3 regions of the Saccharopolyspora sp. NPDC000995 genome follow, and region 3 is predicted to be linked to each of the others. Evidence: riboswitches for the same ligand, from Rfam matches in the RefSeq annotation. Region 3 holds a riboswitch; each other region holds the start of a gene.
What was found. Region 3 has a riboswitch for cobalamin ahead of metE (5-methyltetrahydropteroyltriglutamate--homocysteine S-methyltransferase). Riboswitches for the same ligand answer to the same signal wherever they lie in the genome.

Region 1 (10,121 bases), on a different contig from region 3:
AGCCACCAATAACACTCGGCCAGGAAGTGGCCCCAACGGCAGTACGGAGTGGCATTTCACTTACGGCGTCGGTAAGGAGGCGGTAGTCGTCACCGATAATGCCGACCGCGACACCTTGACTGCGTACACGTCGGGCTCGGGTGGCCACGCGGACTGGGAAGGATGCGCAGCCACCCTGTGAGCAGTATTCGTTTGGCACACCCAGCGATCACTGGGTGTGCCATACTCGCAGGATGGTGGATCACGGCATCCGGTATGCACAACCTTCCGATGACCAGGTAGAACGACTGACCCGCGAACTCATTGTTCGCCCGCATGACACGCCGGAGGACAGTTCGGTAGCCAAGATGGTTGAGTGGTTCCGGGCTGAGCGCGACAAGGGCGGAGCCGAACTCGCAGGTTTTCACATCGCGAAACATCCAGTTTTCGATTCATTCGCCGGTCGCAATGCTTTGAATAGCCCTAATGTGATCGAGTCCGTGCTCGCGCATGACGCTATTCGTGACTCATTGCCACACTTCCAGATTTCCAGCCCCATTAAATACAGGGATTTTGGGCGAAAGTTGCGCGGCTGGAATGTTGTGTGGCCTTACCAAATCGCGGGCGACTGGGCAACCTACTTGGATTCAGGTGGATTCTATGTGAATCCCGACCGTGCCACAAAAAGTGATCGCGAGGCGCGTGGCGCTGCTGCTATGAACACGGCAACGTCTGCATATAGAGCTCTCACTGGTGATCGCTACCTTCCTGATGTTTGCGCCTACCGCAGCACGGATGCTTGGTGCGAATGGTTTCCTGGTGTTTTCAATGGGACATGGGTGGTGTACGACGCGGGCTACCGCCTGCTGTGGCTTCTAGCGATCACTGATATGGATTAACGTCCTAGATTTTCATCGACACCTATCGCAGCTGCCCAGACGATCGCCTCCCCGAAGACGATGAGTGACTGAGCAAGTAGCCAGCGCGGCAGTGACCTAACAGTCTTGCAAGACGTACGGCCTGGATTCGGCGGGGTGGTCCGCACGCATTCTCCTTGGCGGGTAGTGCCGCACCCTGCGGCAGATCGCCGTGACTTCTGCATCCGCCCCTTCGCACCGAACGGACGGGGGTGGTCTGGTGGCGATCGGTGACGCTCCCACGCAGGTCGAGCAGCAGTGGCTGACCCGGTTGGTTCTGCAGCACAACGCCGAACTGCCGGAGCTGCATGGGCTTCTGGCGTACTACGAAGGTCGTCAGCGGCTGTCCTACATGCACCCGGAGCTGGTGGAGACGCTGGACGAGCGAGTCCGCCAGGTAGTGATCAACTGGCCCCGTCTTGTGGTCGACGCACTGGAAGAGCGCATCGACCTGCAGGGGTTCCGGCTCGGCGGTAAGCCCGAGCTGGACGCCAACCTGGACCACGTCGCGCAGTACAACGACCTCGACGCCGGGTACCAGCAGGCGCACGTGACCGCGATGGTGATGAACCGTGGGAGCGGGGCGTAATCAGGTGGCCAGCTGCGCGCTACCGCGCAGCGCTTCGTGCTGTCCTTGAAGTTGCAACCGACGCCGAGCTTGGGTTTAGGAAGGGAAGCGGCGGGTGTAACACGGAAGACGTGGACCGCAAAACGTTTCTACGAACCACCCTTGGGCTCGGAGCGAGCGCTGCGCTGGCACGCGCAACGCCAGTCGCTCCGGCGCTGGAAGGTGGCCAGGATGATCTCGTGTCGGCAGTCGCAGGTCCGACTCAGGACTACCGGCGCATGGAATCCAGCGTCTCGTCTCAGTACCTCGCTCCGGCCGCCGAAGGGCATCTACGACTGGCCAAGCAAGTGGTGCACGAGAAGGTTCGGAACGGCAAGGGCTTTGCAACACTGAGCGAGATCGCTGGGCTCGCAGCATGGCTTGCGGCAGATCGAGGAGACTCAGCGACGGCTCGCGCTCGTTACAAGGAGAGCATTCGCTACGCGGAATCGTCTCGAAATTCGCTGCTGGTTTCCTGCATGACAGCCAGCTTGGGCCACTACGCAGTGGAGATGGGTGATCCCCGCCAGGGGTTGCATCTGCTCGATCGGGCTGCGAAGTACCACGACAATCGCACTCCGGCTGCCGCACGCGCATGGTTGGCCTCCTTGCGCGCTGTCGCGTTCGGAGCGATGGGAGATCGAGCGCAGACGTTTGACGCGCTCCGAACAGCTCAGCGCAACACCGACCGCCAGGCCAGCGATGCCCAGTGGCCGTGGCTGTTCGCGTTCACCTCTGCCAAAGCAGCTCGATACCAGTCGACCGCGCTTGCGGCCCTGGGCGATCACGCGGGTTCCCGTGCGGCCTATGCAGCCTCGATTCCCACGATCACTGCGCCCAAGCCGTTGGCGCTTGCGAAGGTCGAGCACGCCAGTCTCATGGTGTCTATGCGGCAAGAGGACGAAGCGTGTCGTCTCGCTGAAGTGGTCCCCGGGAGTTGGACTCGTTAATCAAGAGTCTAGGCGGCGAGGGTCTAATTCCGGGATGACCACGAAGTGCGGCGACGCCAACCTGCTCGACCGGATGTTGATCGACCTCTACGACTGAAGGAGTCACTGTGACGCGACTTGCTGTGACGGGACACCGCGGGTTGCCGCAGCAGACCACCACGCTGGTGGACCATGCGCTTCGCGCCGAGCTAGCGAAGTACGGCGAATCCCTGACCGGGCTGAGTTGCATCGCTGATGGAGCGGATGCCCTCTTCGCCCGTGCTGTCCTCGATCAAGGCGGGTCGCTGATCATCATCGTTCCAGCAGTCAACTACCGTGAGAAGCTCCCCGAAGAGCACCACGCCGACTACGACGAACTGTTCAGTCAGGCCTCGAAGATCATTCGGCTCGACTTCCCCGACTCGACCTCCGAGTCCCACATGGCGGCCAGCGTCAAGATGATCGAGCTGGCAGATCGCCTCGTCGCAGTGTGGGACGGCAAGCTCGCTCGTGGCTACGGGGGTACGGCTGATGTTGTGGATGCTGCTCGTGAGCGTGACCTCCCGGTTACCGTCATCTGGCCGGATGGAGCCGAGCGGGACTAGCCCTCGAACTTGCGCGTAGCAGCCGCCGCAACCTGTGGATCTTGGGCGTAGCAGCCAGGTAGCAGCGCAGGTCCAGCAAGGCCGTGACCAGGCAATACCAAAGGCACCACAAGGTCATGCAGTGATATTTTGGGGAAGGCTCAAAGAGCCGCAATGACCTGGGATAACACGAACAGCACAGCTCATCGGGCTGCAGTTCTAGGTGAAGGGCACCTTCGGGGAGCAGTTCAGACCGCCGAAGATGCCCTTCACCTGTGCGTCAGGCGGGCAGGTGCACGCGGCGGTGCAGGCGCTCGCCGATGTCGTTGGCCGCGTTGTCCAGCAACTTGTGCGCCAGCTCGAACAGCGCGCGGGCGATCGCGATCTCGTCGCCGATCTGCGGTACCTCCGGGTCGTCCGGGTGGCGTCGCGCAGTGCCGTGGCCGTGCAGCGCCTGACCGCCCGGTGTGGTGAAACCGACGTCGGCGGTGGTCTTCGCGCCCGCCTCCACGACCTGCAGGTTCAACGTGATGGTGTGGGTCTCGTTCATGGTCGCCTCCTGTCCCCGTCGGCCCGCGTACCCGCAGGCCATCGAGGTCGCCGTAGTCCAAGCATGCGCTGGCCGACCGCAACCGCGAAAGAGCGGACCGCACGCACTACGGGCGCCGGCGATCGGCCGCGCAGATTGGTAAGTCGGACGTACCCAATCAGGCTGTGTCGTCAAACAAACGGCGCAGCCGAGGGCCTCCGCGAATCGGTTTGCACCGCAGGCGGGCGGCGCTGGCGGGGTTCTGGATCCGTCCCGCCCTGCGGCACTTCTGGGAAAGTCGTGCGGCGATTTCGCGCGGGATCGCCGCCCCAGGCACCCGGTCCGCGCGCCACCGCCCGCAGCGGATCATCGCCGGGATCGTCATCAGGGGGTTTGACCTCGTGTCGTGGGCAGGGAAAGATACGGCCGCCGACAGTGCAGGAACCCGGTGCGAATCCGGGACGGTCCCGCCACTGTGACCGGGGAGTGGGCCCCACTCGTTGCCACGGCTGCCAGCAGCTGGAAGGCAGGGGAACCACGTCGATCCGGGAGTCAGGAGACTGCGCGTCGGCCCCGCGTCGCGCCGCGACGCGCGGACACCGAGCCCCTCGGGCGGGAAACCCTGGAGGTCGGAGATCCCATGTCTTGGGATGCCGAAGCGAGTCGGCCGCAGGCCGGTTGGGGCGCCACCGAGCGCCGGAAAGCAGCGGTCGTGCTGGTCGCCGTCGGGACGCTCCACCTAGCGGGCTGGAGCGCCTACCTGCTGCAGCAGGAATCGTTCAGCGCGGTCGGTGGGCTGGCCGCCGCCGGGACTACGGCGTACCTGCTCGGCCTGCGCCACGGGTTCGACGCGGATCACGTCGCGGTGATCGACGACGCGACGAGGCTGCTGATGCAGCGCGGCCGCCGACCGGTGTCGACCGGCATGTGGTTCGCGCTCGGGCACGCCAGCGTCGTGCTGTTCCTCGCCGTCGCGATCGCCTTCATCGCCGGACCCGCTGCGCAGAAGTGGGCCGAACAAGCCGGGGTGCAGGTCGCCACCGTCGTGGACCTGATCGTGATCGCCGTGCTGAGCACGTTGGCCGTGCTCAATGCGCTGGTGCTGCGCGATGCGCTGCGGTTGCTGAGCCGCGCCCGCCGCGGCGCGGTCGAGGAGACCGAGGTCGAACTGGTATTGGGGCGGCGCGGCCTGCTCGCCCGGCTGCTGCGCGGGCGGATGCGCGGCGTCGGCCGCTCCTGGCACCTGTTCGGCATCGGGCTGCTGTTCGGGCTCGGCATGCAGACGGCCACCGAGATCACGGTGCTGGCCATGGTGTCGCCGACCGAGCACCTGTCCGCCATCGCGGTGCTGAGCCTGCCGCTGCTGTTCGCCGCCGGCATGTGCACAGTAGACAGCGTGGACGGGATGCTGATGTCCCGCGCCTACACTTGGTCGCTGGCGCGGCCCCTGCGGCGGCTGTGGGTGAACGTGACCACCACGGCCCTGACCGTCGTGCTGGCCGTCGTGATCGCCTTCATCGTCCTCTGTGGACTGCTGGCGGAGCACGGGCTGTTGTTCCTGGACGGGATCGCGGCCGTGAGCGACCAGTTCGAACTGCTCGGCTACATCACGCTCGGGCTGTTCCTGGCGGTCTGGGGCGGGGCGGCGCTGTGGTGGCGCCTCACATCTCGGAAGGAACCGGAAGTCGAATGAGCGGCGGTTTCGCAACAGCCGGGGAAAGCAGCGGCGGCACTCCAGCCGACCGCACCGTGCACCCGATAGAGACAGAGTCCTACCGGATCATGCGGGCCAGGGCCGATTTCGCCCACTTCCCGCCGTTGACCAGGGCGGTCGTCGAGCGCGTCGTGCACACCACCGCGGACCCGAGCTGGACCGGCGAAGTCGTCGCCGGCGAAACCGCGCTGCGGACCGGGCGGGCGGCGCTGCTCGACGGCGCGCCGCTGATCACCGACGTGCGCATGGTCGCGGCTGGAATCACCGCGCGCCCGACCGAAATCGGCCTGGAACGCTCCGGCGTCGCCGAGCTCGCCGCGACCGCCGGCTTGACTCGCTCGGCGGCGGGCATCCGGCTGGCCGCCGAAGAACACCCCGACGGCGCGGTGTGGGCCATCGGAAACGCCCCGACCGCGCTGTTCGAGCTGATCCGCCTTGCCGAGACCGGCCGGCTCAACCCAGCGCTCGTCGTCGGCGTCCCGGTCGGCTTCGTCGGCGCGGTCCACGCCAAAGCCGCGCTGCGGCGTAGCGGCCTACCGGCCGTTACCACTTTGACCGAACGCGGCGGTGCGGCCATCGCCGCCGCCGCGATCAACGCCCTCCTCTACTGGGCAGAACCTGGAGGTAATCGGTGACCGAACCGCTGCTGGTCGTGGGCCACGGCACGGTGGACGAAGGTGGTGTGACGGAGTTCCACGCCTTCCTCGACCGCCTGCGCACCCGGATGTCGGCCGCAGGCGTCGACACCGCAGGCGGGTTCATCGAGCTGTCCGCCCCTGCGGTCACCGAAGCCTGGAGCGAACTCACCGCCCGCGGCCACCGCCGGATGGCCGCCGTGCCGCTCGTGCTCGTCGCCGCCGGACACGGCAAGGGCGACATCCCGGCCGCGCTGGAACGCGAAGTCCGTCGACACCCTGGCACGTCGTTCGTGTTCGGCCGCCCGCTCGGACCGCACCCGATCCTCCTAGAACTGCTCGCCGAACGGATCGAGGCCGTGGTACCGCGCGCCGACTGGCCCGACACCGCCGTGGTGCTCGTCGGCCGCGGCTCCACCGACCCGGACGCCAACGCCGAAGTGTGCAAGGTCTCACGGCTCTTGCAGGAGACCTGCGGCTTCGACACGGTAGAAACCGCGTTCATCTCCCTGGCACCACCGGACGTCGCCGGTGGGCTGGAACGAGCTCGCAGGCTCGGGGCGAAGCGGATCGTGGTTGCCCCGTACTTCCTGTTCGACGGCGTGCTTCCGCAGCGCGTGGTCGACCAGGCCCGCGAGTACGCCAGCTCCGCGTCGGACATCGACGTCCGCGTCGCCGGATACCTGGGAGACTGCGACGCCCTGGTGGACCTCATCGTGGAGCGCTACCACGAGGCCCTGCACGGCGACATCCGGATGAACTGCGACACCTGTGCCTACCGGGTGCTGCTGCCGGGATTCGAGGACAAACTGGGCGCACCGCAGACACCGCACCACCACCCCGACGATCCGACCGGACACGGTCACGGACACGGACACGCACATGGCCACACAACCCGATAATCACTACCTCGCGGGACTCGACCTCACCGGGCGCCGAGTCGTCGTGATCGGCGCGGGTACTGTCGCGCAGCGGCGGCTACCCCGGCTGATCAGCGCCGGAGCAGCGGTCGAGGTGATCGCCCCGGAGGCGACCCCGGCGGTGGAGGCCCTGGCCGACGCCGGGGAGATCACCTGGAGCCGACGCGGGTACCGCGACGGCGACCTCGACGGGGCCTGGTACGCGGTGGCAGCCGCGTCCGACGACGCGGTAAACGCCGCGGTCGGAGCGGAAGCGCAGCGGCGCCGCGTGTTCTGCGTGCGGACGGACCGCGCGACCGAAGGAAGCGCGGTGACGCCCGCAGTGGCGGAGCACGACGGGCTGCTGCTCGGAATGCTCGCCGGCGGCAAGCCGCGGCGCAGCGCGGCGGTACGCGACGCTTTGCTGGAGGCGCTGCAGGCCGGAGTCGTCGACGAGCACGCCGAGCCGCAGGAGGCGGGCGTGGCGCTGGTCGGCGGCGGCCCGGGGGCGCCGGACCTGATCACGGTGCGCGGGCGCCGCCTTCTGGCCAAGGCGGACATGGTGATCACTGATCACCTCGCGCCGCGGGAGTTGCTGGAGGAGTTGGGGCCGCACGTCGAGGTCGTCGACGCCTCCAAGATTCCCTACGGCCGAGCCGCCAACCAGGAGGTCATCAACCGCACGTTGATCGACAACGCGCGGGCGGGCAAGTTCGTGGTTCGCCTCAAGGGCGGCGACCCGTACGTCTTCGGTCGCGGTTTCGAGGAACTGCTGGCGTGCGCCGAAGCCGACGTGCCGGTCACGGTCGTGCCCGGTGTGACCAGTGCCTTCGCGGCCCCGGCGGTCGCCGGCGTGCCGGTGACGCATCGGGGAGTGGCCCACGAGGTGGTGGTCGTCTCGGGGCACGTCGCGCCCGATGACGAACGTTGCCTGGTGGACTGGACGGCGCTGGCGCGGCTGCGCGGCACCCTCGTGCTGCTCATGGCGGTGCAACGCATCGAGGCTTTCGCGGGAACCCTGATCAAGAACGGCCGCCCGGCGGACACCCCGGTGGCGGTGGTCCAGGAAGGCACGACCAGCACCCAGCGCTCCCTGCGAACCACCCTTGCAGCGGTCGCCGAAGAAGTTCGGGCCAACAACATCAAGCCCCCGGCAGTGGTCGTCATCGGCCCGGTCGCAGCACTGAAATAGGGAATTCTTCGGATCGGGTGGAGGCGGGTAGTGGTGACCAGGTGAGCGGGACGCGGTGAGCTGTGCACGACGACTCCTGCCTGGTCGTTAGTTGTGCAGGTGCACCCCGGGAGTCTCTTGGGCTTCTATGGCAACCAAAGACTCACGGCATCTCGCCTGCGGAAACAGGAGGGCGGCCCGCACAAGCGCCAGTTCTGGTGGTCCAGAACTGACAGTCACTGGTCCTCAGCGGACCGATAGTCGCAATAGACACGGCGGGCTGGTCCCGCGTGCGACTGAGCTCTTGGCCGGGCTTTCGACCACTAAGCCGATGCCGCGATGCCCGGGAGAGTCGCGGCATCGCGGCGGCGCTGGCAATCGACGTTCATCCGGGTCTACGTGGACGCCACCCCTGGACGAGCACTTCAAGGGAGCTTGGGCGCAATCCCTGGTGGAACTGCGCCCAAGCTGCCGATGTCTTGAGGTCGGCGCGGTTCGCTGCGGACTCGGCGCCTACGTGCGGTCGCGTCGCATTCCGCCGCGGTCGTTGCGGGCGCTGTGGGCGCTGTGGCCTCCCCGCCCGCTCCGGCCCGACGGGCCGTGCGCGTTGCGGCCGCCTCCGCCGCTGCCGCGGCCTCCGGCTTCGCTGTGGCCTCCGGCCGCTGCGCGTCCGCCGTCGGCGCCGCCGCGACGGCTCTGACCGCTGACGCCTCGCTCCGCACGGCGCGGCCCGCGCCCGCGGGGCTCGCCCCGGCGTCCGCCGGGCTCGTAAGACGAGCGCTGCGCTGCGCCCGCGTCGCGCCCGCGCGACGCTTCACCTTGCTTCGCCCCACGGCTACGCCGCGCTTCATCGTGCTGCGCACCGCGGTTGCGCGGTGCTTCGCGTTTCGGGGTGGCGATGGCGACGCCGTTGGGTTCGCGGGCGCCGGTAAGGCGCGCCAGTTCGGCGTCTTCCGGGCTGACCGCGGTGGTCGTGGCCGTCACGCCGGCTTGGTTCGCCATGGTTCGGAAGGCCTGCTTCTGGTCGTCGGTGACCAGTGTGACGACAGTGCCGGTCGCGCCCGCTCGGGCCGTGCGGCCCGCTCGGTGCAGGTAGTCCTTGGGGTCGGCCGGGGGTTCGACGTGCACCACGAGGCTGACATCGTCGACGTGGATGCCTCGCGCCGCGACGTTCGTCGCCACCAGGGTTTCGGTCTCGCCGCTCTTGAACTCGTCGAGGATGCGGGTTCGCGCGTTCTGGGCCTTGCCGCCGTGCAGTGCCCCGGCGCGGATTCCGACCGCGCGCAACTTCTTCGCCAGGCGGTCAGCATGGTGCTTGGTGCGCACGAACATGATCGTGCGCCCCTCGCGGGCCGCGATGCGGGCGAGCACAGCCTGCTTCTCGGCTGCGGACACCAGGAACTGGTGGTGCTCCATGCTGTCCACGCTCGCCGCCGAGGGCGCCAGCGAGTGCACCACCGGGTTGGTCATGTAACGCTCGACCAGCTTGTCGACGTCGCCGTCCAGCGTCGCGGAGAACAGCAGGCGCTGGCCGTCGGCGGGGACCAGGTCGAGCAGTTCCCGGACCTGCGGCAGGAAGCCCATGTCCGCCATCTGGTCGGCCTCGTCGAGCGCGGTCCGCTCCACTTCGGACAGCACGCACGTGCCTTGGCGCACGTGGTCGGCTAGCCGGCCGGGCGTCGCGACGAGGACGTCCACGCCCCGGCGCAGCGTATCGACCTGCCGGGTGAACGACGTGCCGCCGACGACCTCGCGGACGTAGAGCCCGAGCGCCTTGGCCAGCGGCTTGAGCGCGTCCGTGACCTGCGTGGCCAGTTCGCGGGTGGGCACCAGCACCAGCCCGCGCGGGTGCAGCGGGCGGGCGTTGCCCCGCTGCATCGCCAGCAGGGGCAGGCCGAAGGCGAGCGTCTTGCCGGACCCGGTCTGGCCCCGGCCGAGCACGTCGCGGCCGGTCAACGCGTCCGGGATGGTCGCCGCCTGGATCGGGAATGCCTCGACCATCCCGTTGTCCGCCAGGGCGCGCACCAGGCGGTTGGGCAGCCCGAGCCGGTCGAAGGGCGCCGGGTCGACGGCCGTGACGCCGACCTCGTCGAACAGGCTCCGCTTCGGCGCAGGCTGCTGTGCCGGCGGGCGGCGTCGGCGGGGTCGGCGGGATGA
Region 2 (10,121 bases), on a different contig from region 3:
AGTCGGCGGACCCAAACGCACTCTTCTGCTGCATGGTGCGCGTTCGGTCCAATGCGCAGACATGTCGCCGAGCGCGCGAGGTGGGAGCGGGGAGAGGATGCCAACTTATTGTTGCCAACAATTACCCGCAAACGTTCGGCAAACACTGGCCGGCAACGGCTAAATCCGCCTCCTGCGTTCGTGCAGGTAACCAAAGGCCTTGATAGACAACGACAAACGTTGATGATCACGAAAACAAGGTCCACGGGCTCTGGGTTCGATCCCAGGCACTGCAAGGTTGCACCGCCGGAAGCGGCGCTATTAAGTGGGCAAGCCGTGACGGAAGCCGTCACAGTGTGAAGTTATACCAGTGGCCGGGACCATCCCCGCCGGGAGCAAAGTGGTTGAGCGCCGTGGCAGCGCCGAGTGCCACGAGCTCGGGGACTCCGCGTCCGAGCCCAGGGCGGCTGTAGTGCAACGACAGTACACCAAGCGGCCGCGGTCCCCCGTCCAGTAGCGGGTACGAGGCGACGGAGCGGGTTCCGGCGTCGAGAATCGGGGCCAGCGTCGGCTGTCCGACGAAGATCGGGCTGCGGGTGACATCGTCGACAAGAACAGGCGTGCGGGTGACCAATGCCTTGGCGCAGGCGGTGGGACAGCCGGTCGTGATGCTTGCGAAGAAGCTCAGGAACGCGGGCCTGAAACCGTGCTGTGCCAGGATCCGCAGTGCACCCTCTTGCCGATCGTGTACTTGCAGATCGCAGAAGTCAGCACCGCCGCCCGTGAGCGCAGCCCGCAGGATCGCTTCCATGACCGTGGGCTTGTCGGCAGCGCCCAAGAACTCAGTATCGAACAGGACAGCTGTGTGGTCTCCGCCGCGCCGGTATGCTTCGCGCAGCAGCCTCAATCGGGCACTTCGGAGCTCGGCAGCACCGAGCCTTTGATGACACTGTGCACCGTTCACATTGCGTTGGGTAGCATCAGACATACAGCACTCATGACGGGTTGACCGGTTTGTCACATAATGGTAGCCGAAGACAGGCCTAAGCGTCATCGGGAGAAGCGCGATGGAGATCGCCTTTAGCCACGATGAACCCGAAGCTCGCGCCCGGGTGCCGACGGCGAGCACTCGAACGCAAGTTCAACATCGCGGGTGTTCGGTGGCAGGGGAGGTTGCCAGGCCACGCGAGTTGATCACGAGCACCTGGCATATACCGTGGGCTCGGACGTTGCCACCTTGCCCCAGGCTGATCAAGCGTCGCCAGGACGCCGAGGTGAGGGCAGATGCCCCCTTTGCGGGTGAAGACAAAGTCCGATCTCCACACTATTCCCTTGCAAAATAGTGTCGAACGACCGCAATCAATGATCCTTAGATGGCATTTGCGATCGCGATTCACACTGAGCACGGCCGGCATTGAGCAACGTCGTCGTCGAATGTCGCCCCAGAATCAGCGAGTTCGGGGTTCGAGTCCTTGCGTTCTCGTCATCGTATTGAGGGTCTCTCCCTCAAACCCCACGGTGCGGCGGCTTGGTTTCGAGGCCGATATCAGGCAGGGGGCACTTCCGGGCCTGGGTACCGCCGTTCCTTGAAAGACATCCAGGAGCTTTGGTGTTCGGTGTTTTGGGTTGGGTGTTTGAAAGCACCGACTGGACCTAGACCTCGGGTGGTGGGGCGCGAACAATCGGGTACCTCGAGTTGCCGATCGGACACCGGGGGTTGTTGGTGGTCGACCAGGTGTTGGGCGGGGCGGTCATTGCGGTGACCTCGGTGTGCTTGGTTCGGTTGGTGGTCCGCCGTTGGCGGCTTCCGGAGGCTTGGGGTGGCTGCGGGAGCGTGGACGTCGCTCACGTCTTGATGGGCATCGGAATGTCCGCGATGTTCCTGCCCCAGGTGCTTCCGCCGGGCGCGTGGGCTGCGCTGTTCGTCGCGAACGCCGTTTGGATGGGTGTACTGGCGCTGCGTCGGCGTCCGGCGCTGACCTACCTGCACCACTTGGTCGGCGGGTTGACCATGGCGTACATGTTCGCCGCCGCTCGGCCGCACGGACCCGCTTGGGGTCTGTTGTCGTTGTCCACCGTGCATTCGTCCGGCCACTCGCATGGCAGCGCGCTGGCCGTGGTCGGCGCACAGCCCGCAGGCTTCGCTTTTCCGCTGGTGGCCTGGGTGCTGATGACCTACTGCCTGCTCAGCGCCGGCTTCGCCGGAACCGACCTCGTCCGACCGCCCCGAGACCGGCCCAGGTTGACGGCCACCACCGAATTGGTCCTCTCCCTGAGCATGGGCTACATGTTCCTGACCACGCTCTGACGCCGGATCGCCGCAGTTTCAGCTGGTCAGTGACGTGAGCGGTTTTGGGGTGCGACGGCAGGCTGTTACAGCGGCTCAAAGTACTCACGGGTGTTGACCGGCTGGAACTTCAGTCCATTCCCGACACCCGGAGGGTTATGTTCAGGCGGCCTGCCGTCATGCCCACGTCCGGTCCGGTTCCCGGGTACGTCTTCGGGACTCCGTGGTAGGCCAGGCGGGATTCGCCGCCAAAGACGAACAGGTCTCCCGAGCACAGTTCCACGTCCGTCCACGGCCGGTTCCGGTTCTCCGTGTTGCCGAACCTGAAAACGCACTTGTCGCCGAGGCTCAGCGACACCACCGGTTTCCGGCTCTGCTCGTCGCGATCCTGGTGCATTCCCATCCTCGCCGTGTCGTCGTAGAAGTTGACCAGTGCGACGTCCGGTTGGTAATCGTCGGCGGCGCGGCCGTAGGCTTCGGCCAGCGCCCTGCGCCCCAAGTCGCCGAGCCAGGCCGGGAACGGCGTCACCGGCGAGCCATCTCCGTCGTCGGCGGTTCGCGAGTACCGGTAGGGGTACCAGTGCCAGCCGAGGCACACCGTGCGCACCGACATCACTCCCCGACTCGGCAACCGCGCGGAGCGCATGCCCGCCGGGGAGCGCGCCCACTCCCGGCACGCGACGACCAGTTCGCGCTGCTGGTCGAGGTCGAGCCAGTCGGGCAGGTGCACCGCGCCCGGGGCTATCTCGGCCCGCTCCCGCGGGATCAACGACTCCATGTCCGCCCCTTTACCACGCCATAATCATCTTCGCGGCGGCTCCCCCGTGACAACCCTCTCAAAGCTGGTTTCCCTTCCTCAGCCAGGTTAGGCTTGCCAAACTTTTGGAGCCAACCAAATAGCAGGGAGCATCATGTTCCGTCCCCGTCGACTGCTCGCGGCCGTCACCGCAGTGCTCGCGCTCGGCACCGTCGCCGCGTGCGGCTCGTCGACTCCCCAGCAGCCCGCCGCACCCCAAGGCGACGAGCGAATCGTCACGCACGCCAAGGGGCAGACCAAGATCGCTGGTAACCCGCAGCGCGTCGTCGTTCTCGACACCGGGGAGCTCGATGCGGTGCTGGCGCTTGGGATCAAGCCGGTCGGCACCGTGCTGCCGGACGCCAACAAGACCCTGCAGCCGTACCTCGCCGAGAAGGCCGGCAACCTCGAGATCGTCGGCACCATCGGCTCGCCCAACCTGGAGAAGATCGCCGCGCTCAAGCCCGACCTGATCCTCTCCAGCAAGGTGCGCGACGACCAGAACTACGACGCGCTGAGCAAGATCGCGCCGACGGTGTTCGCCGAGAGCGTCGGCAAGACCTGGAAGCAGAACTTCCTGCTCGACGCCGAGGCGTTGGGCAAGAAGGCCGAGGCGCAGCAGATCCTCGACACCTACCAGCAGCGCGCCGCCGACATCGGCAAGCAGGCCGGCGACCCCGCTGCCCGCAAGATCAGCATGCTGCGGTTCATCCCCGGCGACATCCGCCTGTACAGCAAGGGCTCGTTCATCGGCACGATCCTGGCCGACGCGGGTTTCGGCCGCCCCGACAACCAGCAGACCGACCAGACCTTCACCAAGATCAGCCGCGAGCAGATCTCCCAGGTCGACGGCGACCAATTGTTCTACGCCGCCTACGGCGAAACCGCCAAGCAGCAGCTGACCGACGTGGTCAACTCCGTGCAGTGGACGACGCTCGGTGTCGTGAAGAGCGGCAAGGCCGTCGAAGTGCACGACGACACCTGGTTCCTCGGCCTCGGCCCGATCGCCGCCAACCTGGTCCTGGACGACCTGCAGAAGGCCTTCCCGCAGTAGTGACCGAGCGAAGAGCCCGCGGGGTCCGTCCGCCGGACTCACGGGCTCTTCGCTGCGCGAATCCGCAGGTCCCCGGCGCTGCGCCCCACCGCGAACTCGCCGCCCGGTTCGACGTCCACCACCACCGACACCTCGGCTCCCGCCTCGGCCTCGGCGATGGCGAATCCCGCCAACCGCGTCGGAAGCCCAGGGCATCAGCAGCATCAGCACCGGCGAACCGGCGTTGACCACCATGACGGAGTTCGGGTTCGCCGTCGGCAACCTTGCGGACCAGCTCGTTCTGCGAGCTCGGCAGGTCCAGCGAGGCGCGGTCGCGGCCCTCGGTCTCGACCTCGTCGTTGGTGCCGACCACGACCACCGCGACGTCGGCGTCGCGGGCGATCGCCAGCGCGGCGGCGAGTTCGGACGCGTCGTCGCATACCTGCGCTCGGTGCCCGATTCCGACCGCCACCAGCGCGTCGATGCGCTGCGGGGTGAACTCGACGGTCATGGCTGCCCGGCCGTCGGCGTCCTGGTCCGACTCGACGAGCACGACGTTGAACCGCTGCTCGGGTGGTTCCAGCATGTCGCCCAGCGGATCGTCGATCCCGTTGGTGCGCACCACGTCCGCATTCAGCACCTCCCGGCCGGAGAGCTCGTAGCGGAAGCGCCGGTGCCGTTCACCCCGAACACGTGCTCGCCGAGATCGAGTTGGAGATTCCCCCGCAACCGCAACGACTTCGATGGACGGCAGGCCGCCGAGCCACATCAGCTTCTCGGTTCCGCGCACTCGCTGTCGCGGACTTCTTCTTGTTGCCGAGGTATTCGACCCGGATACCGGTGCCTTCGCCAGCCGGATCAGCAACGTCCGCACGCCCAGCAATCGCCGATGCCGCACACCGCGCTGGTAACCACATCCGCGTCGGGCCGCCCCGCACGCAATCCATCCAGCGGAGTCACCACGTGCGGCGGCTGACGTGCGACGACCCGCCGCCCTACACCGCCGGGATGGTGGCGTTATCGCCGATCATCGCGACCATGGCGACCTTCGGGCCGATCGGCAGCAGCGACGCGTCGTCCACGATCTCGTTGCGCAGCAAACGAATCCCTGCTCCGCGAGCCGCCGGGGTTCGGAATCTTCGAAAGCACCTACCCGATCTGCCGATCGCAGCACCCGCAGGACCTTGTCGTCGAGAACTTCTTCCGGGATCTTGCCCCACGCGACTGGATGCCCGCGAGGACCTCGGGACCGATCTCGGCGATCAGCAGCGGCTCCTGCGAGAAGTTCTCGAAATGCCTCCCCCCGAAAGGACTTCGGTGCACGTTGATCGTCGACGCCAGCACCACGTGCCAAACCCCGTCGCCGAGCCTCGTCGCCGAACGCCTCACCCGCTGTCCGCGCCGCCGCCCGATCCCAGGTCGCCACCAGCGCGGACGCCACCGGAAGCAACAGCGACGGTCGCGCTCGTCATGCCGTACCGTGCACCCCGGTCGGCCCGTCGGATTGCACCAACGACCGTAGCCCGATCTCCGGCATCGGGTGCAGGGTTCAAAAGTCGGTACCGGTGGAGCCACCGTGCCTTCTCCGCCGCCGTCAACTCCGAAACCAACGACCGGAGCTTCGCCTCGTCTACCGCTACCCCTTTCGCTGGCCTCCAGCCGCCAAGTCTCAGCCACCTCGCCCGCACTGCCGACCGGGACCACGACGCGCCGTTATCTGCCCTTCCGATCACTCCCGGAACCCAACATGTAGTGTGTCGCTCGCTGGTGGTTCACCGGATGCGTCCGGTGAGGCAAGAGGGAACCCGGTGCGAATCCGGGACTGCCCCGCAGCGGTGAACGGGAACGAACGTCGTGACCCGACTGCCTGACGGCAACGGGTAGAGCACTGGGCGAGCAGCCTGGGAAGCCACGACCAGTAGGCCGCCCGTGAGTCCGAAGACCTGCCACCGGTGCACGTTGCGAAGCGTGCTGTCCGGGACTTCGAGGGCGGGTCCGCGCGGACGACCAGCGGCCCCTGCCGCCGTGTCTCCTCGCGCGCCGTCGTGGTCCGCCGAGCTCGCGAGGGAGAGAGCCCGTGACGGCGACACTCAACGACTGGACCCGCGTGTCCACAGTGGTCCACCAAGCCTGCGCCGGCCTGCCCGGCGTGTCGGCCGATGCCGTGCTCGAAGAGGTGCGGCGCACCGGCTACGCCGGCATCAGCGACGACGAGCTCTCGCTGGCCCAGGTCATGGCGGCACGCACGCTCATCGAGACCGAGCCGAACTATTCGCAGGTCACGGCCCGCCTCCTGCTGGACCGGATGCGCCGCGAGGCGCTGAGCTTCCTGGGCGAGCCGCAGGAGGCCGACCAGGAGCAGATGCGCGACCACTACCCGGCGTACTTCGCCGACTACGTGCACCGCGGTGTAGAACTGGAGCGGCTCGACCCGGAACTGGGCTCCTTCGACCTCGACCGGCTGGGCCGCGCCCTGGTGCCGGAACGCGACCTGGCCTTCGGCTTCCTCGGCCTGCAGACCCTCTACGACCGCTACTTCCTGCACGAAGACGGCACCCGGTTCGAGCTGCCGCAGGCGTTCTTCATGCGCGTCGCGATGGGCCTGGCGCTACGCGAGGGCGACCGCGAGGAGCGGGCGATCGAGTTCTATCACCTGCTGTCGACGTTCGACTTCATGTGCTCGACGCCGACCCTGTTCAACGCTGGCACCACCCGGCCGCAGCTGTCCTCGTGCTTCCTGACCACTGTGGATGACGACCTTTCCGGGATCTTCCACTCCATCAGCAACAACGCGCGACTGTCGAAGTACGCGGGCGGACTGGGCAACGACTGGACGCCGGTGCGCGGCATCGGGGCCCACATCAACGGTACCAACGGCAAGTCCCAGGGCGTGGTGCCGTTCCTGAAGATCGCCAACGACACCGCCGTGGCAGTCAACCAGGGCGGCCGGCGCAAGGGCGCGGTGTGCGCATACCTGGAGACCTGGCACATCGACGTCGAGGAGTTCCTCGACCTGCGCAAGAACACCGGCGACGACCGCCGCCGCACCCACGACATGAACACCGCGAACTGGGTGCCCGACGAGTTCCTGCGACGCGTCGAGGCCGATGAGCAGTGGACGCTGTTCTCCCCAGATGAGACGCCTGACCTTCACAACCTCTACGGCAAGGCGTTCGCCGAGCGCTACCGCGCCTACGAGCAAGCGGCCGACCGCGGCGAGATCCGCGTGTTCCGCCGGGTGCGCGCGCTGGAGCTGTGGCGCCGGATGCTGACGATGCTCTTCGAGACCGGCCACCCCTGGATCACTTTCAAGGACCCGTGCAACCTGCGGTCGCCGCAGCAGCACAGCGGGGTCGTGCACTCCTCCAACCTGTGCACCGAGATCACCCTGAACACCAGCACCGACGAGGTGGCCGTGTGCAACCTCGGGTCGATCAACCTGGCCCGGCACGTCGACGCCGACGGCATCGACGCCGCGAAGCTGGAGCGCACCACGCGCACCGCCGTGCGGATGCTGGACAACGTCATCGACATCAACTTCTACACGATCCCCGAGGCACGCCGGTCCAACCTGCGGCACCGGCCGATCGGGCTGGGCCTCATGGGCTTCGCGGACGCGCTGTTCGCGCAGCGCATCCCGGTTTCGTCGGAGGCCGCCGTCCAGTTCGCCGACCGCAGCATGGAGCAGATCAGCTACCACGCGATCGCCGCGTCCAGCGAGCTCGCGGCCGAGCGGGGTCGGTACGAGTCCTTCGACGGATCGCTTTGGAGCCGGGGCGTCCTGCCCATCGACTCGCTCGACCTTCTCGCCGACGCCCGCGGCGACGTCGACCTGGACCGCTCGTCCACCCTGGACTGGGAGGCGCTGCGGGAGCGGGTGCGCACCGTCGGGATGCGCAACTCCAACGTGATGGCGATCGCCCCGACCGCCACGATCTCCAACATCTGCGGCGTGAACCAGTCGATCGAGCCGATCTACCGCAACCTGTATGTCAAGGCGAACATGTCCGGCAATTTCACCGTGGTCAACCCGCACCTGGTCGCCGACCTGAAGCAGGCTGGGCTGTGGGACGACGCGATGATCGCCGACCTCAAGTTCCACGACGGCAGCCTGCTGCCGATCGAGCGGATTCCGCAGCAGCTCAAGGAGCTCTACGCCACCGCGTTCGAGATCGAGGCGCGCTGGCTGGTGGAGGCGGCGGCGCGCCGGCAGAAGTGGATCGACCAGGCGCAGTCGCTGAACCTCTACGTCTCCCGGCCCAGTGGCCGAAGGCTCGACGAGCTCTACCGCCTCGCCTGGCGGAAGGGCCTCAAGACCACGTACTACCTGCGCTCCACGAGCGCGACCCACGTGGAGAAGAGCACCCTGCGCGGCACCGACGGCAAGCTCAACGCCGTCCCGACGGCGCCGACCACGACCGGCGCTGCTTGCTCGGTCGAAGACCCCGACTGCGAAGCCTGCCAATAGCACCCCAACCCGGGTCCGGCGCCTAGTCCGTTACGACACGCGGTCCCGAACTGCGCGATTTTTCTTGGAGCAACACAGCATGACCTCCCTGGAGTCCCTATCCTCGGCCGCCGGGCTCGGCGAGATCGACCGCGCCGGTGGGCGCGTCGACGTCGGAGACAAGGCGATGATCAACGCCCGCGCCGACGTCAACCAGCTGCTCCCCCTCAAGTACGGGTGGGCCTGGGAGAAGTACCTCGCGGGCTGCAACAACCACTGGATGCCCACCGAGATCTCGATGCAGGCCGACATCGCCCTGTGGAAGTCACCTGACGGGCTCAGCGACGACGAACGCCTGCTGGTCAAGCGCAACCTCGGCTTCTTCGCCACCGCCGAATCCCTGGTGGCCAACAACATCGTCCTCGCCGTCTACCGGCACATCACCAACCCCGAATGCCGCCAGTACTTGCTGCGGCAGGCCTTCGAGGAGGCCGTGCACACCCACACCTTCCAGTACATCTGTGAAAGCCTCGGCCTCGACGAGGGCGAGCTGTTCAACATGTACCGGGAGATTCCGTCAATCGCCGACAAGGACGCCTGGGCGCTGCAGTACACGCGCAGCCTGGAAGACCCGGACTTCTCCACCGGCAGCACCGAAGCCGACCAGGCCTTCCTCCGCGACCTCGTCGCGTTCTACGTGATCTTCGAAGGTATGTGGTTCTACACGGGGTTCGCGCAGATCCTCGCGCTGGGCCGGCGGAACAAGATGGTCGGCATCGCCGAGCAGTACCAGTACATCCTGCGCGACGAATCGATCCACCTGAACTTCGGCATCGACTGCATCAACCAGATCAAGCTGGAAAACCCGCACCTGTGGACCGAAGAATTCCAAGCCGAGATCCGGCAGATGCTCACCGAAGCCTGTGAGCTGGAAATCGCCTACGGTCGCGACACCATGCCGCGCGGGCTGCTCGGCATCAACGCCGAGCTTTGCGCCGAGTACATGCACTTCATCACCAACCGGCGCTGCGCCCAGCTCGGCCTGGAACCGGTGTTCCCGGAAGCCGACAACCCCTTCCCGTCGTTGTCGGAGACCATGGACCTGGATAAGGAGAAGAACTTCTTCGAAACCCGGGTCATCGAGTACCAGTCGGGCGGCTCCCTCCAGTGGGACTGACTCCCGACCCGACTTGTTGAAGCGAACGGCCTGTTGACGCCAATAGGCGGAGTGAACAGTCCGTTCGCTTCAATTCTGATCACTTCCACCCGTCGACGATGGAGCAACCCGCCGCATTCGGGCCCGACCCGTCGGCACGTGCCCTAACGTCGGCTGCCGATCACACCGCCTCAGGGGAGAAAAAGTGATCACCTGGGGATCCGGAGCACCGTCCAACGGCTGGCGAGCCTGCTGCTCGTCTGCCCGGGCTGCCGAGGGACGTACGCGACCGACCCTCAAGGGCATGACCAAGTTCACGCTGTTGTTCATCCCGCTGTTTCCGACCAGCACCCGGTACGCGCTGACCTGCACCTGGTGCGGCACGACGTCTCCGATCAGCAAGGAAGAGGCAGAACAGCTCCA
Region 3 (10,121 bases):
AGTACTGCCCGAACATCCGCTCGGCGCGGACGGAGAACTTCACCGACGTCCGGGCGGTGCTAGTCGGGCGCGGCGAGCACCTGACCCGGCGGTTGAAGCTGCGCCCCGGCGATCTCCAGCTGTTCAAGGGCCGTTTCTCACTGCACCGCGTGACGACCGTGCAGGGCCGCGAGGACCGGCGCACCGCCATCTTCGCTTACAGCGAGCGCCCCGGCATGATCGGCAGCGTCGCGCGGACCAAGCAGATCTTCGGCCGGGTCCTGCCCGCACACCTCGCCGCCGAGGGCCGCGCCGTGCGGGGCGACCAGCTGCTGGACTGACTAAATGACCGGTCGAGTCAAGAGGAGCACCCACGTGCAGTTCGATGCCACTGGCAAGGTTTCGCTCGAACAGATCTACACCCGACCCGATCCGCGCGCCTACTTCGCCACCCTGCGCGAACTCGACTACTGCATCCCTCAACTGGCCAAGCCCCATTTCCTGGAGCTGATCCAGGAATACCGCGAGGAAACCGGGATCGAAGTGCCTACCGTCTTGGACATCGGCTGCTCCTACGGTGTCAACGCCGCCCTGCTGCGCTGCGACGCGACCATCGACGAACTCTACGAGCACTACGGCAGTTCCGTTGCCCGCGAAGCGGACCGCGACCGGCTGCTAGCCCGCGACCGGGGCTGGGTCCGCTCACGCGGCCAGCTGATGCGCACCCGGTTCGTCGGGCTCGACAGCTCCGCGACGGCCCTTTCATACGCACTGGCAGCGGGATTCCTAGATGACGGGATGCACGCCGACCTGGAGAACGACGAACCCACCGCCGCGCAACGCGATCAGCTCGCCGGAGTCGACCTGGTCATCTCAACCGGTTGCATCGGCTACGTCGGCGAACGGACCCTCGGAAGGATTGCCGACGCGAGCGATGGTCCGTGGATGGCGCACTTCGTGCTTCGGATGTTCCCGTTCGACCCGATGGCGCGACGGCTGGCAGACTCGGGGTACGAAACCGTGCCGATCGTCGGCGTGTTCAAGCAGCGCCGGTTCGCCTCCGCACAGGAGCAGTCGTTGGTCCTGGACACGCTCGCGACCGCCGGCGTGGACCCGCGCGGTCTGGAAGCCGACGGCTGGCTCTACGCCCAGCTCCACATCTCAAAGCCGCGAGAACAACGAGCGCCCCAGCGAAGTCGAGGATGAAATTGAACAGCAGTGAAGCGACCTGCACCTTCGAGAACGAGGGCCGGCTGCCCCGCGTGCCGTTGCCGACCCTGGAGGACAGCTGCGAACGGTTCATAGAGTGGTGCGCGCCGCTGCTGGACGCGGACGAGCTGGCGGTGACCGAAGCGGCGGTGGCCGCGTTCCTGCGCCCCGACAGCCCGGCCCGGGCCCTGCACGCAGCGCTTGCGGAATACGACGCCGAGCCGGATGTGCGCAGCTGGCTCGACGCGTTCTGGCCGTACCGGTACCTGGGCCGCCGCGACCGGATCGCGTTGAACGCGAATTTCTTCTTCCTGTTCAAGGAATCGCCGCTGCAGCAGGTGGAGCGGGCGGCCGCCCTCGTCGCCGCGGCGGTGGCCTACAAGCAGCTGCTCGACGAGGAGCGCATTCCCCCGATCGTCCAACGTGGACAGCTACACTCGATGGAGCAGCAGAAGTTCCTGTTCTCGACCACCCGAATCCCCAGGGCGGTACAGGATACGGTGCGCACGCCCTACTCCGCGGAATGGCCCGGTCCGTCCCCGGCCCGCCACATCGCGGTGTTCTACCGCGGCAACCTGTTCCGGATGGACGTGCTGGACCAGGACGGGCGGCCGCACACGCCGGACGACCTCGCGGCCGGCCTGCGCATGGTCATGAAGGCCGGGGCGGCGCGGGCCGCGACGGACGCCTCCGTCGGCCACTTCACCACCAAGGCCCGAGCCGAATGGGCCGCCAGCCGGGAAGCGCTGCTGGCCAACCCCGGCAACGCGGTGGCGCTCGACACGATCGAGATCGCGCTGTTCTGCCTGTGCCTCGAGGATCTCTTGCCAGAGAGCACCCTGCAAGCATGCGACCAACTGCTGCACGGCGACAGCGGCAACCGGTGGTTCGACAAGGCGGTCTCGCTGATCGTGTTCGCCGATGGCACCGCCGGTATCAACGTCGAGCACTGCGGCCTGGACGGGACCACGATCCTCAACTTCGTCGACACGCTGCTCCAGCACGTTGCAGTGGAAGGACGCGCGTCGCAGGGCTTGCCGGCCGTGGAGCCGATCGAGTTCGCGCTCGACGCCGACCAGCGCGCCGATGTCCAAGCCGCTGCCACCGCGTTCGCGGAATATACCGACAACACCGCCACCACCATCCTGTCGTTCGAAGACTTCGGGGCGAACCGCGCCAAACAACTCGGCATGTCACCGGATGCGTTCGTGCAGCTGGCCTATCAACTCGCCCACAAGCGGTCCAGGGGCCTGACCGGTGCCACCTACGAATCCATCGCCACCCGCCAGTTCCAGAACGGACGCACCGAAGCCATGCGCGTCGTCACGCCCGAGGTGCTGCGGTTCGTGGCAGCCATGGAGGCCCCGAACGCCGACGCTCAGACCCGCCGTGCGGCTTTCCGCGCGGCTGCGCAAAAGCACGTCGTGCGGGCGAAGGAATGTCAACTGGGGCAAGCGCCCGAGCAGCACCTGTGGGAGCTGCAGCTGATCCAGCGGCGACGCGGCGCGGAACTGGGGGCCACCGAGCCCCTGGACCTGTATGAAACGCCGGGCTGGCTCAAGATGCGCGACGACTACCTGAGCACCAGCTCGGCGCCGTCGACGAACATCCAGTACTTCGGTTTCGGCTCGACCAGCAGCCAGTGCATCGGCATCGCCTACGTGCTGCTCCCGGACCGCTTCAACATCTACCTGAGCACCCCGCGGCCGGTCGCCGATGAGATGTTCGCCTTCGCCGCGAACCTCACCCGAGCACTCCAGGAACTCCAGGAACTCCTCGCGACCGAACCCGAGGAGGCGTAACCGCTTCGGCCTCGGGTCTTCCCGGGACGTCAGGCCAGCACGCCGGGCAGGACCAGGAGGGCGCAGGTGGCGACGGATCCGACCAGGACCATCGGCAATCCCCAGCGGAAGAAGAACTCCGCATCGCCGGGCAGATCCGCTCTGGCCTGGAGGCGACACGGTGGCACCGATGGTGGCCTCGGGTTTAGGTCAACAACTGACGACGACAGCGCCAACGCGCAGATCACCCCGGCCGCGGACACTCCACCGGCCGCCACCTGGGCAGCGCGAGCGGGATGATGATCGCCAGCAGCGAAGTGGTAAAACCGAAGGCCGAGATCAGCCCGCCGAGCACCGGGATCGGGATGACGGCGCCGGTCTGGGCTACCATCCGCACCGGCCCCTGCTCTCCAGGACACCAACGTAGTGGCGATGCCGCCCATGAGCAGGACCGTGGACCAGTCGATCTCCTTGGCCGCCTGCGCGGTCTCTCGGCGTAGCACAGCGAGAGGACAACGCCCAGGGCGAGGTCGACCGCGACGACGTTCACGTCGATCCCGCTGCGCCCGGCGATGCTGGTCGTGATGATGCCGAAGAGGCTGATCGGCGCGAACGACCCGGCGGAACCGCCGGTTGCCATCGCAAGCCTCATCACCACCGGGCCCAACCCGTTGCGACCGGCGAAGGACAGGCCGACCGGGATGAGCACGACCGCTGCCAACGGCGATCCGTTCCGGGCGACCGCGGCAGAGGGACCAAGGGCGACAACCGCGTGTGGGCCTACAACGCGGTCAACAACACCGTCGCCATCGCCTACGACGACAACTTGACGCGGTCGGTCAGCCCGTCATCGCCGGGTCGACCTTTTCCAGCAGTTCCAGCAGGGTTTGCCGTTGTTGGGCGGTGAGCGGGGCGAACAGCTGCGCCGCCGCGCGGGCTCGGATGTCGGCCAGCCGCTTGCACATCTTGCGGCCTTGCCCGGTCAGCTCCAGCAGGGTGGAGCGGCGATTGCCGGGATCGACCTCGCGCCGCAGCAGGCCCGTGTCCTCGAGGGCGTCGACGATCGGCGTCACCGCTCGCGGCACCACGTGCAGCAGTTCCGCCAGCTCCGCCATGCGCGGTGGCGTCTCGCACCTGCCGAGGACGGACAGCGCACGCGCCTGCGCCGGGGTCAGCCCGAGATCCCCGGCACCGCGCCGCTGCAGGACATGCGCGGCCTTGGCGAGCCGCAGGAACAGCCCGCCGAGACGTTCTTCTTCACCACCGGCATCCACCCGGCCAGTTTAACAGAGTGACAGTAATAGTGAACTATGGTAAATATGAAGTCGCCTCTGAATCTGCTCACCACTGGAGCCGCCTATGTCCGCGCCCGAGAAAACCACTCCCCCGCCCGCCCAGCTCCGCCGCATCGGCCACCTCTTCCACCCGCACCGAGGCATGCTGCTGGTCGTCGCGCTGCTGGTCGCCGCGTCGTCCCTGGTCTCCGTCGCGTCGCCGTTCCTGCTGCGCGAGGTCCTCGACGTCGCCATCCCGCAGCAACGGCTCCGCCTGCTGACCGCACTGGTGCTCGCAATGATCGGCGTAACCATCGCGACCAGCGTGTTCAACGTCGCGCAGACGTACCTGTCCACCAAGATCGGGCAGAGCGTGATGCACGGACTGCGTTCCGCGGTATACGCCCGGCTGCAACGCATGTCGCTGGCGTTTTTCACCCGCACCCGAACCGGCGAGATCCAATCCCGCATCGCCAACGACATCGGCGGCATGCAGGCCACCGTCACGTCCACCGCCACCTCGCTGGTCTCCAACCTCACCACCGTGATGGCCACCTTGATCGCGATGGTCGCGCTGGACTGGCGGCTGACGATCGCGTCGGTGGCCCTGCTGCCGGTGTTCGTGTGGGTCAGCCGCCGGATCGGCCGGGAACGCAAGAGGATCACCGCGAAGCGGCAGCGCCAACTCGCATCGATGTCCGCCGGCGTGCAGGAATCCCTTTCCGTCAGCGGAATCTTGCTGGGTCGCACGACGGGCCGAGCGCGATCGCTCACCGATGCTTTCGCCGCCGAGTCGGCCGAGCTGGCCCGCATCGAAGTCAGTTCCAGCATGGCGGGCCGGTGGCGGATGTCGAGCATCCAGATCGTGATGACAGCGCTCCCCGCGCTGATCTACTGGGCGGCCGGCGTCACCACCACCTTCGGCGTCCCGCTGATCACCTTGGGCACGCTGGTCGCCTTCGTAACCTTGCAGCAGGCCCTGTTCCGGCCGACGCTGTCGCTGCTGTCCACCGGTGTGGACGTGCAGAGCTCGCTGGCGCTGTTCGGCCGCATCTTCGAATACCTCGACCTGCCGATCGACATCGACGAACCGGAACGACCGGTGCGGCTGTCGCGGATCGAGGGCGAAGTGCGGTTCGTGGACGCGTCGTTCGCCTACTCGCCCGAGAGCCCCGACGGAACCCTCACCGGAATCGACGTGACCGTGGCGGCCGGCACCAGCCTCGCCGTCGTCGGTGAAACCGGGTCCGGAAAAACAACGCTCAGCTACCTGGTGCCGCGCCTCTACGACGTCACCGACGGACAGGTGCGCATCGACGGTGTCGACGTGCGCGAGCTCGGCTTCGACACGCTCGCTGCCGCGGTCGGCATCGTCTCCCAGGAGCCATACCTGCTGCACGCCTCGGTGGCCGAGAACCTGCGCTTCGCCAAGCCCGACGCGACCGACGAACAACTGGTCGCCGCAGCGAAGGCGGCGCAGATCCACGACCCCATCGCAGCGCTGCCGGACGGCTACGACACCTTGGTCGGTGAGCGCGGATACCGGTTCTCCGGCGGGGAGAAGCAGCGGCTCGCGATCGCCCGCACGATCCTGCGCGACCCGCCGATCCTGATCCTCGACGAGGCCACCAGCGCCTTGGACACCCAGACAGAACGCGCGGTGCAGCAAGCTCTCGACGAGCTGTCCTCGGGCCGGACCACGATCACGATCGCGCACCGGTTGTCGACCGTGCGCCAGGCGGACCAGATCGTGGTGCTCGACGGCGGACAGATCGTGGAGCGCGGCACGCACGACGAACTGCTGTCTGCCGACGGCCGCTACGCGGCACTGGTCCGACACGACGACCACTTCCCATCCGCCGCGTGAACACCTGACCGCAGTCCCGTTCGGACGCACGCGGACGTCCACCTTCACCGATCATTGCACTCCGATTCACTTGAAGTTCAAGGTTCACCTCTGCGTCGATTCGGCAGTCTTTCCACCGGTGCCGATCGTGGACGGCGAGTCCGGCCGCATCTCCTCGCTGGCCATGCACGCCCCACCGGGTCCAGTCCAGCCGCCTACTCCGACCTCGTCCAGCTCCATTCGAACGCAGTGGGCCTGCGCTACGAAACCGGCATCGCGGGCCCAACAAAACGGCCAGGTTATGCGGCGCCCTTGGTGGACGAGAACACGCCGGTCAGCAACTCGCCGGTGATATCCGGGCCCCACAGCGCCACGACGCGTTCGCCCGCGCCGTAGGAGACCAGTTGCCCGGGAAGTCGCCGCCCTCGGCCGCCGAGAGCGGCGAATTCCCCCCGCACGGAATCGAATCCGGCCGCAACGGTGCCCTGCAACGTGCTCTCGTTCGACATCGGCACGCCCCTCGACTCGATCTGGTTCCCACCGGATCAAGCTGGCGGACGTCGGAAAATTCCCGGCACATCGGCCCGGTTCGCGGGCGGCGCCTTCTGCGCCGCCCGCGAGTCCGGCGTCAGCGCAGCTCGGAGACGGCCTCGACCATGTGCTTCAGCGCCGCCTCGACTTCGGCGTAGCCGCGGGTCTTCAGCCCGCAGTCTGGGTTGACCCACAACCGCTCCGCCGGAACGGCCGCGAGCGCGGCCCGCAACAGGTCCACGACCTCGGCGGTCTCGGGCACGCGCGGCGAGTGGATGTCGTAAACGCCGGGCCCGACACCTCGACTGAAGCCGGCCGCGTTGAGGTCGTCGAGCACCTCCATCCGCGAGCGGGCGGCCTCGATGCTGGTGACGTCGGCCTCCAGCGCAACAATCGCGTTGATCACATCGCCGAACTCCGAGTAGCACAGGTGGGTGTGAATCTGGGTGGACTCGGCGACGCCGCAGGTGGCCAGCCGGAACGACGTCACCGCCCAGTCCAGGTAGTCCGCGTGCTGCGCCGAACGCAGCGGCAACAGTTCACGCAAGGCGGGTTCGTCGACCTGGACGACCCGGATGCCGGCCGCTTCCAGGTCGTTCACCTCGTCCCGGATGGCCAGCGCGACCTGCTTCGCGGTGTCCGCAAGCGGCTGGTCGTCACGGACGAACGACCACGCCAGGATCGTCACCGGGCCGGTTAGCATGCCCTTGACCGGTTTCTCGGTCAACCGCTGGGCGTAGCTGGTCCACTCGACCGTGATCGGTTTCGGGCGGGCAACGTCGCCGAACAGGATCGGCGGCCGCACGCACCGCGATCCGTACGACTGCACCCAGCCGTTGTCGGTGCTGGCGAAGCCGTCCAGGTTCTCGGCGAAGTACTGAACCATGTCATTACGCTCGGGTTCGCCGTGCACCAGGACGTCGAAACCGATCTCCTCCTGCAGCCGGATGACGCGCCCGATCTCGTCCCGCATCCGCTGCCGGTAGGTCGCCTGGTCGATGCGGCCGGAGCGCAACGCGGCGCGTGCCTTGCGGACGTCCGAGGTCTGCGGGAACGAACCGATCGTCGTGGTCGGCAATGCGGGCAGGCGCAAGGACTTCTGCTGTGCGGCGCGCCTCACCTCGTATTCGCTGCGCTGCGAGTACTCCGGCCGCAAAGCCTGCAGCCGCGCCTGGACGCGGTGGTTGCGGACCCGGTCCGCGCTGGCGCGGTCGGCTATCGCGGCTCGTGCCTCGGCCAGCTCATCGGCCACCGCGTCGCGGCCCTCGCTGAGCGCACGGCCGAGGACGACCACCTCGCGAACCTTCTGCGCGGCGAAAGCCAACCAGGACTTCACCTGCGGATCGATGTCGGCTTCCGCCGCAACGTCGTACGGAACGTGGAGCAAGGAGCACGACGTGCTGACCGCTACCTCGTCCGCCGAGCCGAGCAGCGTGGCTGCGGTTGCAAGCGCCTTGTCCAGGTCCGTGCGCCAGATGTTGCGCCCGTCGACGAGCCCGGCGACCAGGGTTTTGCCGCTCAGGCCTCGAACCGTCGACAGCGAATCCACTGTGGACCTCCCGGCGACGAGATCGACGGCGAGCGCCTCGACCGGGCTGGACGCCAGCACGCCCAGAGCCTCGCCGAGATCACCGAAGTAGGCTGCGACCAGCAGGTTCGGGCGCTCCTCCAGTTCACCGAGCCGCTGGTACGCGGCGCTCAGCGCATCTAGCTCGTCCGGAGTGCGATCCGCGGCGAACGCTGGCTCGTCCAGCTGCACCCACTCCACACCGGCCCGGCGCAGTTCGCCCAGCAGTTCCGCGTAAGCATCGAGCAGCCCGTTGAGCTGATCCATCGGCCGGAACAACTCGGGGGCTCCGTCGGCGGGTTTGGCCAGCAGCAGGAAGGTGAGCGGGCCGACCAGCACCGGTCGGGTGGTCACGCCCTCCGCCGCGGCCTCCCGGTACTGCTCCACCGGCGTGCGTTCGACCAGCGAGAACCGCGTGTCCGGACCGATCTCGGGGACCAGGTAGTGGTAGTTGGTGTCGAACCACTTCGTCATCTCCAGCGGCGGCGCGGATTCCACCCCGCGCGCCATCGCGAAGTAGGTGTCCAGCGGCCCCAACCCGAGCCCGGCGAAGCGCGGCGGGACCGCGCCGAAGGTAACCGCAGTGTCCAACACCTGGTCGTAGAACGAGAACGTGTTGCCCGGCACAGAATCCAGGCCCGCGTCCCGCAGCGCGCGCCACGCGTCGACGCGCAGTTCCCGCGCGACCGCGCGCAGTTCCGCCTCGTCGATGCGGGACGACCAGTAGCGCTCCAACGCGCGCTTGAGTTCCCGGTTGGGGCCGATCCTGGGAAAGCCGAGTACAGTAGATCCGATCTTGCTGGTCAACGCCCTCTCCTCGCGAGCTCGACGACAAATGCCCCGAGGTCTGGGAAGGCGCAGGCGAACCGGCAACGCCGCGCGGCGCGAACCGATCGTCGGCCAGGCCCTCCCGCGAGACCCCGGACCGCGCGCACCAACGGGTGCGCGCACCAGTGGCAGGTCTTCGGACTCGCGGGCGCGTCCCGGCCGACGCCGGTGTTTCTACTGACCGTCGCTTCCCAGGCACGCGTGCCCAGTGCTGTGCCCGGTCTCGGACCGGGGACGGCGTTCGTTCCCACTCACCGCTGCGGGGCAGTCCCGGATTCGCACCGGATTCCCTCTTGCCTCGCCCGCCCGCGGCCGCGGCTCTCGTCGCGATCCGGGGTGGACGAACCACCAGCACAACCGAGGCTACCGACTGGCAAGCCGTTGGCAAGGGCCCAGGGGATGCGCGGACCGTGCCGGAGGGCCACCGCGCATCCGGTGACTTCCGTGGTGAACACGCCATTCCGGTCCGCCCTCCCGCGTCGGTGAGAGGCTCGTCACGCGGGGTGCTACGCCGAGCCGCCGGGCCGCCGCGGCGTGCGACCGGCAAGTGCCACTCGGGCGGGTAACGATCGCGCAGTGGGCCGGATCCGCATCTCACGTTCGGCCGGGCCGGGCCGTCTACGGGGAGTGAAAGTGAAACCGTTCGAGCAGATCGTTTACGAGTACGGCCCGATGGTGCTGCGGGTGTGCCGGGCCGTGCTCGGACCGGCCGAAGCCGAGGACGCCTGGTCCGAGACGTTCCTGGCCGCGCTGCGCGCCTTCCCGGAGCTCGCCGAGGACGCGAACGTGGAGGCCTGGCTGGTCACGATCGCCCACCGCAAGGCGGTCGACGCCACCCGGGCGACGGCACGCCGACCGGTGGTGGTCGAGCGCCTGCCCGAGCGGCCCAGCACTACCGGCCGACCGGAGGACTGGGACGGAGACCTGTGGGCGGCGCTGAGCGCGCTGCCGACCAAGCAGCGCATGGCGGTGGCCTACCACTACCTGGCCGACCTGCCCTACTCCGAGATCGCCGCGATCCTTGGCGGCAGCACCGATGCCGCCCGCCGGGCCGCGGCGGACGGCATAAAGACCCTGCGCAAGACGTACAGGCATGCCACGAGCGT

Region 1: it holds a riboswitch for cobalamin, as region 3 does, so the genes downstream of both, ACWDKQ_RS14025 (HoxN/HupN/NixA family nickel/cobalt transporter) here and metE (5-methyltetrahydropteroyltriglutamate--homocysteine S-methyltransferase) in region 3, are expected to answer to the same signal.
Region 2: it holds a riboswitch for cobalamin, as region 3 does, so the genes downstream of both, ACWDKQ_RS02625 (ribonucleoside-diphosphate reductase subunit alpha) here and metE (5-methyltetrahydropteroyltriglutamate--homocysteine S-methyltransferase) in region 3, are expected to answer to the same signal.

What each region holds. Positions count from the first base shown of each region.
Region 1 is NZ_JBSFLZ010000033.1:24,646-34,766, reverse strand. Features, by position in the region: gene ACWDKQ_RS14050 (hypothetical protein) at 237-878, shown strand; gene ACWDKQ_RS14045 (hypothetical protein) at 1,117-1,485, shown strand; gene ACWDKQ_RS14040 (hypothetical protein) at 1,704-2,453, shown strand; gene ACWDKQ_RS14035 (hypothetical protein) at 2,561-3,037, shown strand; gene ACWDKQ_RS14030 (DUF1876 domain-containing protein) at 3,297-3,566, opposite strand; cobalamin riboswitch at 3,984-4,108, shown strand; gene ACWDKQ_RS14025 (HoxN/HupN/NixA family nickel/cobalt transporter) at 4,186-5,238, shown strand; gene ACWDKQ_RS14020 (precorrin-8X methylmutase) at 5,235-5,894, shown strand; gene ACWDKQ_RS14015 (sirohydrochlorin chelatase) at 5,891-6,796, shown strand; gene cobA (uroporphyrinogen-III C-methyltransferase) at 6,777-7,985, shown strand; gene ACWDKQ_RS14005 (DEAD/DEAH box helicase) at 8,478-10,121, opposite strand, start outside.
Region 2 is NZ_JBSFLZ010000003.1:114,309-124,429, forward strand. Features, by position in the region: gene ACWDKQ_RS02590 (GAF domain-containing protein) at 329-886, opposite strand; gene ACWDKQ_RS02595 (DUF5134 domain-containing protein) at 1,676-2,287, shown strand; gene ACWDKQ_RS02600 (alpha-ketoglutarate-dependent dioxygenase AlkB family protein) at 2,397-3,044, opposite strand; gene ACWDKQ_RS02605 (ABC transporter substrate-binding protein) at 3,178-4,116, shown strand; gene ACWDKQ_RS02610 (hypothetical protein) at 4,155-4,289, opposite strand; partial or broken gene ACWDKQ_RS02615 (hypothetical protein) at 4,424-4,864, opposite strand; gene ACWDKQ_RS02620 (hypothetical protein) at 5,245-5,484, opposite strand; cobalamin riboswitch at 5,847-6,060, shown strand; gene ACWDKQ_RS02625 (ribonucleoside-diphosphate reductase subunit alpha) at 6,173-8,563, shown strand; gene ACWDKQ_RS02630 (ribonucleotide-diphosphate reductase subunit beta) at 8,628-9,719, shown strand; gene ACWDKQ_RS02635 (hypothetical protein) at 9,904-10,121, shown strand, end outside.
Region 3 is NZ_JBSFLZ010000025.1:50,404-60,524, forward strand. Features, by position in the region: gene ACWDKQ_RS11750 (HalD/BesD family halogenase) at 1-320, shown strand, start outside; gene ACWDKQ_RS11755 (class I SAM-dependent methyltransferase) at 355-1,185, shown strand; gene ACWDKQ_RS11760 (choline/carnitine O-acyltransferase) at 1,182-2,990, shown strand; gene ACWDKQ_RS11765 (hypothetical protein) at 3,020-3,157, opposite strand; gene ACWDKQ_RS11770 (hypothetical protein) at 3,214-3,690, opposite strand; gene ACWDKQ_RS11775 (MarR family winged helix-turn-helix transcriptional regulator) at 3,809-4,243, opposite strand; gene ACWDKQ_RS11780 (ABC transporter ATP-binding protein) at 4,329-6,110, shown strand; gene ACWDKQ_RS11785 (hypothetical protein) at 6,389-6,598, opposite strand; gene metE (5-methyltetrahydropteroyltriglutamate--homocysteine S-methyltransferase) at 6,718-8,994, opposite strand; cobalamin riboswitch at 9,126-9,380, opposite strand; gene ACWDKQ_RS11795 (RNA polymerase sigma factor) at 9,643-10,121, shown strand, end outside.